Rhodobacter capsulatus SB 1003: one gene and its partner. The protein of the gene in region 1 interacts with the protein of each later gene in a pairwise test. Links are inferred from orthologs where the notes say so. Each region holds a gene or a part of one and is shown on either strand. Other genes may lie near its edges. The genes, in order: RCAP_RS00595 and RCAP_RS11150.

What was found.
Region 2: the proteins of RCAP_RS00595 (region 1) and RCAP_RS11150 interact in binary tests that used the Escherichia coli proteins (3 or more experiments, as listed by UniProt). The link is inferred for Rhodobacter capsulatus SB 1003 from one-to-one orthologs.

The regions. Positions count from the first base shown.
Region 1 is NC_014034.1:123,171-126,168, reverse strand. The notes cover bases 26-2,712. They hold RCAP_RS00595 (PTS sugar transporter subunit IIA), read right to left. Parts: upstream 1,760-2,712; coding sequence 1,292-1,759; downstream 26-1,291. Other genes in these bases: lptB (LPS export ABC transporter ATP-binding protein), read right to left, coding at 2,593-2,712; hpf (ribosome hibernation-promoting factor, HPF/YfiA family), read right to left, coding at 1,791-2,366; RCAP_RS00600 (sulfotransferase family protein), read left to right, coding at 26-1,291. Outside these bases: more of RCAP_RS00600, read left to right, coding at 1-25; more of lptB, read right to left, coding at 2,713-2,998. UniProt on the Escherichia coli protein: Seems to have a role in regulating nitrogen assimilation.
Region 2 is NC_014034.1:2,429,087-2,432,593, forward strand. What follows is about bases 5-3,200. They hold RCAP_RS11150 (sensor histidine kinase), read left to right. Parts: upstream 5-306; coding sequence 307-3,000; downstream 3,001-3,200. Other genes in these bases: kdpC (potassium-transporting ATPase subunit KdpC), read left to right, coding at 5-294; RCAP_RS11155 (response regulator), read left to right, coding at 3,003-3,200. In the rest of the region: more of kdpC, read left to right, coding at 1-4; more of RCAP_RS11155, read left to right, coding at 3,201-3,507. UniProt on the Escherichia coli protein: Member of the two-component regulatory system KdpD/KdpE involved in the regulation of the kdp operon. KdpD may function as a membrane-associated protein kinase that phosphorylates KdpE in response to environmental signals.

The DNA of each region.
Region 1 (2,998 bases):
CCCGGCGCTGATCGGCTATCCGAAACAGACCGAGCTTCTGGGCCTGACGCGCGAGGCCCGCGATGCCGATCCGCTGGCGCTTTGGGCCCGGATCAGGACCGCCGGGGGGCTGAACGGCTGCCGGTTCTTTCACGACCACGATCCGCGCGTGCTTTCGGCCATGCTGGAAGATCCGCGCTGCGCCAAGATCGTGCTGACCCGCAATCCGGTCGAAAGCTATGTCAGCCTGAAACTGGCGCGGGCGACCGGGCAGTGGAAGCTGGGCGATGCGAAACACCGCAAGGACACGCCGCAGGCAGAGTTCGACGCCGCCGAATTCGAAACGCATCTGGAGGCATTGCAGGGCTTTCAGATCACCCTGATGCGGGCCTTGCAGACCTCGGGGCAGACGGCCTTTTACATCGATTACGAAGATGCGCAGGATCTGGCGGTGCTGAACGGTCTGGCCGCCTGGCTGGGGATCGCGGGGCGGCTGACCGCCCTGCCCTCCAGCCTTGTGGTGCAGAACCCCGAGGCGCTGGAGGAAAAGGTGGCGAATTTCCCGGCGATCGAGGCCGCGCTGGCGAAGCTCGACCGGTTCAACCTGTCGCGCACGCCGAATTTCGAGCCGCGCCGGGGGCCGGGCGTGCCCGCTTTCGTCGGCTGCGATGCCGGGCTTCTGTATCTGCCGATCCGGCCGGGGCTGGAGGCGCCGATCCGCGACTGGCTGGGGAAGCTTGGCCCGCTGGAAGACGATTTCTCGCAAAAGACGCTGCGGCAGTGGAAGCGCAGGCATCCCGGCCACCGCAGCTTCACCGTCGTGCGCCATCCGCTGTTGCGCGCGCATCTGGCCTTTGCGGCGCTCTTGTCGAAAGACGGGATGGCCGACACCCGCGAGGTGCTGCGCCGCAGCTACAAGCTGCCGCTGCCGCCCGAGGGCAAGCCGATGGCGGCGCAGGACTGGGCGGCGGGTCTGCTGGCTTTCCTGGGCTGGCTGAAGACGAACCTGAACGCGCAGACCAGCCTTGCCGTGCATCCGCTCTGGGCCAGCCAATCGGCCAGCCTGCAGGGGATCGCGCAGTTCACGCCCCCGGATCTGGTCGCGCGCGAAGATCGCCTGGCCGAGGATCTGGCCGCGCTGGCGCAGATGGTCGGGGCGAAAGCCCCGGCCTTTGCGGCGCCACGGGGCGATACCGCGCCGGTCAAGCTCGCCGATGTCTGGACGCCCGAGCTGGAACAGGCCGCCGCGGACACCTATTCCCGCGACTACATGCAATTCGGCTTCGGGCCGTGGAAACGGAAAAAGGCCTGATCAGGCCGCCTGAACGCCGCCCGAGGCCGCCGTCAGCACCGCATGCAGCGCCGCCGGATCGGAATTGGCCCGCAGCTTCGCGCAGGTCTCGACATTGCGCAGCGTCCGCGACACCAGCGCCAAGGCCTTCAGATGCTCGACGCCCGAATCCTTCGGCGCGAAGAGCGCAAAGATCAGATCGACCGGCAGCCGGTCCACCGCGTCGAAATCAAGCGGCTTTTCCAGACGCAGGAACACGCCCACCACCGATTTCAGCCCGTGCAGCCGCGCATGCGGCAGCGCAACCCCGTGACCGACCCCGGTCGGTCCCAGCATCTCGCGTTCCTGCAGCGCGTCCACGGTCTGGATCGCATCCAGCCCGTAGGCTGAATGCGCGATTTCGGAAAGGTCCTGAAACAGGCGCTTCTTGCTCGTGACATTGGTCAACACCTTGACCGCCGCCGGTTTGAGCAGGGTGGAAAGATCCATCTGTCCTTTTTCCGCGCCCATCGTCGAACGCTCACTTGATGTTGCGGGGATCGATCCAGCCGACGTTGCCGTCGTCCCGCCGGTAGACCACGTTGACCCCGCCGTGTTTCTCGTTGCGGAAGACCAGAAGCGGCTTGGTCGAGAGCTCCATCTGCATCACCGCCTCGCCGACCGAGATCGTGGGGACTTTCGTCTCCATCTCGGCGACGATCACCGGCGCCAGGCTGTCGCCATCGGGTTCCGTCTCGTCATCTTCCGCGGCGAGCACATACAGGCCCGCGGCATCGAATTCAACCGGCGTCACGCGTTCGCGGTGATGGTCTTTCAGGCGGCGTTTGTGACGGCGCAGCTGCTTGTCCATCTTTTCGCGGCAGGCCTCGAACGCGGCATAGACCTCGCCCGCACGGCCCGCGGCCGAGGCGGTCAGGCCGGTGGACAGGTGCACGGTGATTTCGCAGACATATTCATGCGAGGTCCGCGAAAAAACCACGGTCGCATCGGTGGGTCGCTGCATGTATTTGTCGACCGTTTCCCCCAATTCGGTCTTCACATGGGTTTGCAGGGCTTCGCCAACGTCGAGCTGTTTTCCGCTGATCTGATAACGCATGGCTTCTCCTTCACGTCATTGTCCCGCAACCGGAATGCTCTGTCCGGAATGCGAGGTGGTTGAACTCTTCTTTGAAACCGGGGAGGTCGAGCCCCAAAACCGGAGCGGGCCGGGAATCGGGCCGAACGGGAAACGGGGCGAGGGTGCGTTGGTGCACATACCCCGTATTTGGGAACGGAACGGCGGGGCTGTCAACTGCCCGAACGCATCCTTTGTGAAACCTTTGTTACTGAATGCGGAAATTCTCGCCGAGGTAGACGCGACGGACGTTTTCGTCCTGCACCACCTCTTCGGTGCGGCCCGACATCAGCACCCTGCCATCGTGAAGGATATAAGCCCGATCGACGATTTCCAGCGTTTCCCGGACGTTGTGATCGGTGATCAGAACGCCGATGCCGCGTTCTTTCAGATGCGACACCAGGGCGCGGATCTCGGCCACCGCAATCGGGTCCACCCCTGCAAAGGGTTCATCCAGAAGCAGATATTTCGGGTCAGCCGCCAGACAGCGGGCAATTTCGACCCGCCGCCGCTCGCCGCCCGAGAGCGCCAGCGCCGGCGCCTGCCGCAGATGGGTGATGGCGAAATCGCCCAGAAGTTCCTCCAGCCGCTCGCGGCGGTGGTGCGGATCGGCG
Region 2 (3,507 bases), 2.3 Mb from region 1 along the record:
CTGTCGCAAAGGCTGATCGACCGGATCCGGGCCGATGTCACGGCCGCAGAGCTGGCGGCGCCGGTGCCCGCCGATGCGGTGACCGCCTCGGCCTCGGGGCTTGATCCCGACATCTCGCCGCAAAATGCGCAGGCACAGGTGGCGCGGGTGGCGGCGGCGCGGGGCATCCCCCCCGCGCGGGTGGCGGCGCTGGTCACGGATCAGACCCGGCAGCCGCTCCTTGGCGTCTTTGGCGCGCCGCGGGTGAATGTGCTTGCGCTGAACCGTGCGCTGGACACACTGGCGGCGCAATGACCCGAGGATGCGATGCCCGCCGGTGATCCGGAAAAACGCCCCGATCCCGATGCGTTGCTGGCGCTCAGCCAGCGCGAGAGGCCCGGCCGTCTGAAGATCTTCCTCGGCGCGGCGCCGGGGGTGGGCAAGACCTGCGCCATGCTGCAGGAGGCCCACCGGCTGCGCGCCGAGGGGGTCGATGTGGTGCTCGGCCTGATCGAGACGCATGGCCGGGCCGAAACCGAGGCGCTGGCGGCGGGGCTGGAAACCCTGCCGCGGCGGCACATCGACCATCGCGGCCAGCCGCTCGAGGAATTCGACATCGACGCCGCGCTGGCCCGGCGTCCGGCGCTGCTGGTGGTGGACGAACTCGCCCACACCAACGCGCCGCAAAGCCGACATCCGAAACGCTGGCAGGACATCCGCGAACTGCTCGATGCCGGGATCGATGTCTGGACGGCGCTGAACATCCAGCATCTGGAAAGCCTGGCCGATGTGGTGGCGCGGATCACCGGCGCCCCCATGCGCGAGACCGTGCCCGATGTCCTGCTGCAAGAGGCGCAGGATGTGGTGCTCGTCGATATCCCGCCCGACGAGCTGATCGCGCGGCTCAAGGCGGGCAAGGTCTATCTGCCGCAGACCGCGCGCCGGGCGGTGGAGAAATTCTTCACCCCCGGCAATCTGACGGCGCTGCGCGAACTGGCTTTGCGCCGCACCGCCGAGCGGGTCGACGACCAGATGACCGAGATCCTGCGGCAAAAGGCGATCGAGGGGCCCTGGGCCGCGGCCGAGCGGCTGCTGGTCTGCCTGGTCGCCGATGGTAGCAGCGATGCGCTGATCCGGCAGACGGCACGGCTGGCCTCGGCGCTGAATGCGGACTGGATCGCGCTCCTGCTGGCGCCGCCCGGCGATCCGGCGCAACCGGACCGGCGCGCGAGCGAGGCGCTGCGGCTGGTCGAGACGCTGGGGGGCACGGCGCAGCGGCGGACCAGCGCCGATTTTGCCGCGGATATCCTGCGCGTGGCGCGGCGCGAACATGTCACGCAGATCCTGCTCGGGCATCGGCCGCGCGGCCCGCTGGCGCGGCTGCTGCGCCAAAGCCTGGCCGAGGCGCTGGCCGCCCGCGCCGAGGGGATCGCGGTGCATCTGCTGCCCCTGCCCGGCCCGGCGCCCGCGGCGGCGCGCCGACGCCTTGACGCCCTGCGCCGGGGCCTGACGCGGCCGGGCCTGCCCGCCGATCTGGCGCTTGCGGGGCTGGCCACGACCGGGGTGATCGCGATCGGCCATGCTTTGGCCGCGGTGATGGAACTGCCGAACCTGTCGATGATCTTTCTGGCGGGCGTGCTGATCTGCGGCACGTTGCGCGGCACCCGGGCGGCGGTTCTGGCGGCGCTTCTGTCCTGTCTGGGCTACAATTTCTTCTTCATCGAGCCGCTGCACACCTTCAGCATCGCGCGGCCGCATGAATTCCTGGCGCTGCTGATCTTTCTGGTCGTCGCCAGCCTGACCGGGTCCTGGACCGGGCGGATCCGCGCGCAGGCCCGCGCGGCGCTGGCGCAGACCCGGGGCGTCGAGGCGCAGGCGGCGTTTTCGCGCCAGCTCTCGGCGGCGTCTTCGGCCGAGGATGTCGCCTGGGCGATGGTGACGCAGGTGCAGGGCGGGCTGGGCGGCAAGGCGATCCTGCTTCTGGTCGAGGGCAGCGAGCTGGTGCCCTGCGCCGCCTGGCCGCCCGAGGAAATCGCCGATCCGGTCGAGATGACCGCGGCGCGCTGGGCGTTTGAAAAAGGCGAGGTGGCGGGCTGGCGCACGGCGACGCTGCCGAACCTGCGGCTGCGCTTTCACCCGCTGGCGACGCCGCGCCATGTGGTGGCGGTGCTGGGCTACGAGCCGCCCGACCGCGACCAGCCGCTCTCGGTCGCCGACGAGGCGAAGCTGGCCGTGGCGGTGGAACAGGCGGCGGTGGCGCTGGACCGCGCGCTTTTGGTGCGCGAGGCGGTGAAGGCGGCGGCGATGCAGGAAAACGAGAACATCCGCGATGCGCTTTTGGCCTCGCTCGGCCATGATCTGCGCACGCCTCTGGCCGCGATCACCGGCGCGGTGACGACGCTGCAACGGGGCGAAACCGACCTGCGCCCCGATCAGCGCACCGAGCTGCTGGACACCATCGGGCAGGAAGCCGCGCGGCTGAACCGCTTCGTGGGCAACCTTTTGGAGATGAGCCGGATCGATCAGGGCGTGGTCAAGGTCCGCCGCGACTGGGTCGATGTCGGCGATGCGATCCGGCTGGCGGCCGAGCGGGCGCGCAAGACCCATCCGGGGCGGCAGACCCGGGTCAGCCTGGCCCCCGATCTGGGCTTCGTGCGCGGCGATCAGGATCTGCTGTCGCAGGTGATCTTCAACCTGCTCGACAACGCACATAAATACGGCGAAAGCGAGGTCAGCGTGCATGCGCGCAATGAAGGGGATCAGGTGGCGATCAGCGTGACCGACGACGGCCCCGGGGTGAAACCGGCCGATCTGGAGCGGATCTTCGAGAAATTCTTCCGCGCGGGCGGCACCGACCGGCGCAAGCCCGGCACCGGGCTGGGGCTGTCGATCTGCCGCGGCCTCGTGCGGGCGATGGGCGGCACGATCAAGGCCGAAAGCCCCGCCATCCGCCGCCGCGGCACCCGGCTGATCGTGCGGCTGCCGCTGGCGGAACTGCCGCAGGACGAGGAGGCGAGATAGGAATGCGCCGTTTGCTTGTCGTCGATGACGACGACCAGATCCAGACCATGCTGCGGATCGCGCTGGAAACGGCGGGCTACGAGATCGTCGCCGCGACGACCGGGCAGGAGGCGATCCGGCTGGCGGCCAGCATCGCGCCCGAGGCGATCCTGCTCGATCTGGGCCTGCCCGACCGCGACGGCAAGGAAGTGCTCAAAGCCGTGCGGGCCTTCAGCGCGGTGCCGGTGATCGTGCTTTCGGCCCGCGACCGCGAGGCGGAAAAGGTCGAGGCGCTGGATCTGGGCGCCGATGACTATCTGGAAAAACCCTTCGGCATCAGCGAGTTGCAGGCCCGTTTGCGCGCCGCCGCCCGCCATGCGACGCGGGCAAAGGGGGAAACGACGCGGCTGGTGCTGGGCGCGCTGAGTGTCGATCTGGAGAAGCGGCTGGTGCAAAAGGACGGCCAGCCGGTGCGGCTGACGCCAAAGGAATTCGCGCTGCTCTCGGTTCTGGTGCGCAATCCGGGCC